One region of the Cellulomonas algicola genome, then DNA from elsewhere that is predicted to be linked to it. Evidence: predicted binding sites of a transcription regulator. Region 1 holds the regulator's gene; the other holds the start of a gene.
The links. Region 1 encodes HspR, which represses chaperone genes until heat shock. Its sites were predicted from a motif close to AAGTTGAGTCNNNNNGACTCAACTT; they were not measured.
Positions count from the first base shown of each region.

Region 2: the regulator HspR is predicted to act here: its motif matches at 1,389-1,413, upstream of clpB (ATP-dependent chaperone ClpB).

Region 1 covers NZ_JAHKSJ010000006.1:256,198-258,589, forward strand. Annotated here, with positions in the region: gene KOV94_RS05275 (FGGY-family carbohydrate kinase) at 1-901, opposite strand, end outside; gene KOV94_RS05280 (heat shock protein transcriptional repressor HspR) at 933-1,346, opposite strand; gene KOV94_RS05285 (DnaJ C-terminal domain-containing protein) at 1,437-2,392, opposite strand, start outside.
Region 2 covers NZ_JAHKSJ010000035.1:32,659-35,050, reverse strand. Annotated here, with positions in the region: gene clpB (ATP-dependent chaperone ClpB) at 1-1,337, opposite strand, end outside; gene KOV94_RS19695 (histidine phosphatase family protein) at 1,628-2,284, shown strand.

The DNA.
Region 1 (2,392 bases):
CCGCCCCCGCGCTCGACGAGCCCGCGAGCAGGGCAGGGTGCTCGCCGGTGACCGTCCGGACCAGGCTCATCCCGGCCGCGGCGACAGGAGCGGGCACGGGGTCCGACGTGAGGATCGTGCAGACCGCCTCCGCGGTGCCGACCGAGTCGGCGGCCTGCCCCGGGCGTCGCACGCCCGCGGCCCAGGTGCCGACCGGGTGGTCGTGGCCGGCGATCGTCACCGGCGTGCCGGCCGCCAGGCCCGCCGCGGTGAACGGGCCGTCGACGACCCGTCCCACCAGCTCCCCGGGGGCGAGCACCTCCGGCACCTGCGACGGCCGCAGACCGACCTCGGCCAGCAGGTCGGCGTCGAAGGCGCTCGGGAGGTCGCCCGGTCGCCCGAGCCGGTAGGCGCCGGTGCGTCCGGCGAGCGTGTGGTCCGTCGCGAGCCGACCGGCGAGCAGCAGCCCGACGAGGTCGGCCGCCCCTGCCCACCGGCAGGTGCCGGCCGCGGTGTGGAGCGCGTCGGGGTCGTGCGAGCGGAGCCACTCCCACGTCGCGAGCGGGATCTTCGCGCTCGCGCGGACTCCGGTCGCGGCGAAGAGGTCGGCGCGGCCGATCCGGGCCGCGAGCGCGTGGGCCGCGGCACCCGCGCGGTGGCCGTCCCAGCGCAGCCAGTCGCCGCGCGGGGTGCCGTCGGGCCCGAGCGGGACGCCCGTCTCCGCCATCGACGCGATCCCGACCGCGACCGGAGCGGGTCCGGCGGGCAGCACGCGCGCGACGAGGCCGGCGAGGACGGTGGCCGCGTCCCGCGGCGACGGGGTCGGTGCGGACGCGACCGCGAGCACCCGCGGCACGGTGACGTCGACGAGCGCGACCTTGGTGTTGGTGGTCCCGACGTCCACCCCGAGCGCGGTCAGCACCCGGCCATCCTCACCGATCCGGGCCCTCGGGTCAGGAGCGGGGGCGCCAGAGCACCAGGGCGCCCGTGTCCTCGCGGGGGCGGCGGCGGGTCTCGCGGACCGTGCGCTGGACGGCGACGACGTCGCCGCGCGGGTCGGCGGTGAAGACGCGTCGGCCGGGCTCGACGAACGCGCGCAGGTACTCGACCTGGCGGCGCAGCCCGTCGACCTCGGCCTCGAGCTCGAGGATGCGCTTGATGCCGGCGAGGTTGACGCCCTCGTCCTGCGAGAGCCGCTGCACCTCGCGCAGCGTCGCGATGTCGCGCAGCGAGTAACGCCGTCCGCGTCCGCTGGTCCGGCCGGGCGACACCAGGCCGAGCCGGTCGTACTGGCGGAGCGTCTGCGGGTGCATGCCCGCGAGCTCGGCGGCGACCGAGATCACGTAGACCTTCGCGTCGTCCGACACCACGTCACCTCACCACCTCTCCCGCATCGTGCGGCACCCGTGCGTCCCGGGGTGCCGGGCGGCTCGTCGCGCGCCCGGCACCCCGTCGGCTCACTTCCTCGCGGCGTCGAGCAGGTCGGCCCGGACGTCCTCGCCGGACGTCGCGATGCCGAACGCCTGCACCGCCTCGCGTGCCGCGGCGGACAGCCGCTGCGGCACGACGACCTGCACGGTGACGAGCAGGTCGCCCACGCCCTTCGGCGTGGTGATGCCCTTGCCCTTGACCCGCAGCACGCGGCCCGACGGCGTGCCCTCGGGCACGCGGACCTTGACGGTCCCGCCGTCGAGCGTCGGCACCTCGATCGTCGCGCCGAGCGCGGCCTCGTCGAACGCGACGGGCACGGTGACCCGCAGGTTCGGGCCGTCCGACGAGAAGACGGGGTGCGGCGTGACGTGCACGGTGACGACGAGGTCGCCGGGCGGGCCGCCCGCGTCACCGGGGCGCCCCTTGCGGGGCAGCCGGATCTTCTGGCCGTCGCGCACGCCGGCGGGGATGCGGGCGGTGAACGAGCGACCCTCGACGGTCAGGCCGACGGTCGACCCCTCGGTGGCCTGCCGGAACGGCAGCGTCACCTCGGCGGCCAGGTCGGCCCCCTGCTGCGGTCCGCGCGCACCGCCGAAGCCGCCCTGGTTGAACAGCCCGCCCAGGAGGTCCTCGAACCCGGCCCCGCCGGCACCGCCCGCACCCGGGGACGTCGAGTAGCGGACGCGCCCGCCGGGACCGTTGGCCCCGCCGAACATGCCGCCGAACAGGTCCTCGAAGCCGGCGTTGCCGCCGCCGCGACCGCCCGCCGTGAAGCGGGCGCCGCCCGCCATGGCGCGCAGCTGGTCGTACTGCTGGCGCTGCTCGGTGTCGGACAGGACCGCGTAGGCCTCGCCGATCTCCTTGAACTTCGCCTCCGCGACCGCGTCACCCGGGTTGTGGTCCGGGTGCATGCTGCGCGCGAGCTTGCGGTACGCCTTCTTGATGGTCGCGGCGTCGGCGTCCTTGGGGACGCCGAGAACCG
Region 2 (2,392 bases), on a different contig from region 1:
CGCAGCCGCTCCAGGCGCTCGAGCGACGCGGGGTCGTCCGACTCCTGCAGGACGACCTCCTCCATCTCCAGGCGCGTGACGGCGCGCTGCAGCTCGTCGATCTCGACCGGCGAGGAGTCGAGCTCCATGCGCAGGCGCGACGCGGCCTCGTCGACCAGGTCGATCGCCTTGTCGGGCAGCTGGCGGCCCGTGATGTACCGGTCGGACAGGGTCGCGGCGGCGACGAGGGCGGCGTCGGAGATCGTCACCTTGTGGTGCGCCTCGTACCGCTCCTTGAGCCCGCGCAGGATCGCGACGGTGTCCTCGACGGACGGCTCGCCGACGAAGACCTGCTGGAACCGGCGCTCCAGGGCGGGGTCCTTCTCGATGCGCTCCCGGTACTCGTCGAGCGTGGTCGCACCGACCAGGCGCAGCTCGCCGCGGGCCAGCATGGGCTTGAGCATGTTGCCCGCGTCCATCGCGCCCTCGGAGCCGGCGCCCGCGCCGACGACGGTGTGCAGCTCGTCGATGAACGTGACGACCTCGCCCTCGGCACCGGTGATCTCGGCGAGGACGGCCTTGAGCCGCTCCTCGAACTCGCCGCGGTACTTGGCGCCCGCGACCATCGCCGCGAGGTCCAGGCTGACGAGCCGCTTGCCGCGCAGGGACTCCGGCACGTCCCCCGCGACGATGCGCTGCGCGAGCCCCTCGACGACGGCCGTCTTGCCGACGCCGGGCTCGCCGATGAGCACAGGGTTGTTCTTGGTGCGCCTGCTGAGCACCTGGATGACGCGGCGGATCTCGGAGTCCCGCCCGATCACCGGGTCGAGCTTGCCGTCCCGCGCGCGCTGCGTCAGGTCGATGCCGTACTGCTCGAGCGCCTTGAACGTGCCCTCGGGGTTGGGGCTCGTCACGCGGCTGTTGCCGCGCACGTTGGGCAGCGCGGCCGCGAGCGCGTCGCGGCTGGCACCGGCGGAGCGCAGGGCGTCGGCGACGCCGGACTGCCCCGCAGCGAGGCCGAGCAGCAGGTGCTCCGTCGAGACGTAGTCGTCGCCCAGCGAGCGCGCCTCGGCGGACGCGGCCTCGAGCGCCGCGGCGGTCGCGCGCGACGCGGACGGCTGCGCGACCGTCTGACCGGCCGACGACGGCAGGCCGACGAGCGTCGAGCGCACCGAGCGACCCAGCGCGGCGCGGTCGGCGCCCACGGCGTCGAGCAGCGCGTTCGCGACGCCGCCCTCCTGCTGGAGCAGGGCGTTGAGCACGTGCGCGGGCTCGAGCTGGGGGTTGCCGGCCGCCGACGCCTGCTGGACGGCGTCGCCGAGGGCCTCCTGCGAGCGGGTGGTGAACTTGGCGTCCACGGAATCTCCTGTCAGGACGGGATCGGGGTCTGCCCGACTCAACATCGACCAAAGTTGAGTCTATTCCGCTCAACTTCGCTGAGCCACCCCTGCCTCGCCGACCTCCGCGCGGCCACCCCCGCCGAACGCGCCCTCACGCACGTCTCGCAGTCCACAGGCGTGCGCGAGGGCGCGTTCGGCCACCGGGAGAGGGGAGACGAACCGTCGCCGACGCGTCATGCTCCCGTCGGCCGGGGGACACGTCGCGTGCCTAGCGTCGAGGGCGACACCGAGGAGAGAGCAGGGCACCGATGACCCTCACGATGACGCTCGTCCGGCACGGGCGCACCCACTTCAACGCCCGCCGCGTCCTGCAGGGACGCTGCGACTCCCCCCTGACGCGTGACGGCCGTGCGGGTGTGCGCACCACCGCACGGCACCTCGCCGACGTCCCGTTCACCGCCGCGTGGTCCTCGCCGTCGGGCCGGGCGGTCGCCACGGCCGTCGAGCTGCTGCGGCACCACGACGGCATCCCGCTGCGTACCGACCGCGGGCTGCTGGAGTACGCGTTCGGGATCTACGAGCAGAAGCCCGAGAGCGTCCTCGACGAGGTCGTCGCGTGGTCCGACCTGGTGACCGAGGTCCTGGCCGGTCGCCACCCCGGCCTGCCCGGCGGCGAGCACGCGCGCGACTTCATGGACCGCACGCGCGACGTCTTCGCCCGCATCGCCGCGCAGCACGAGGACGGGCACGTGCTCGTCGTCGGCCACGGCCTCACGCTCGGCGCGTACCTGGCCACGGTCGACGAGGTCGGGCTGGTGCCGCTGCCCAACGCGTCAGTCTCGACGGTCGAGGTCGACGCCGACGGCACGGCCCGCATCACGAGCCTCGCGCTCGACGTCGCGCACCAGGGCCACATCGCCGCCCGCCCGATGCGCACCGCCACGCCGGTCCCGTCCGTCGCCTGACGCACCCCCTCCTACCTGCCCGACCTGCCCCGCCCGGTCGACCCGGTCCTCGCTACCGCTTCGGCACGTCCAGCGGTATCCAGGACCGGGTCGGAGAGCGCTGCGGTT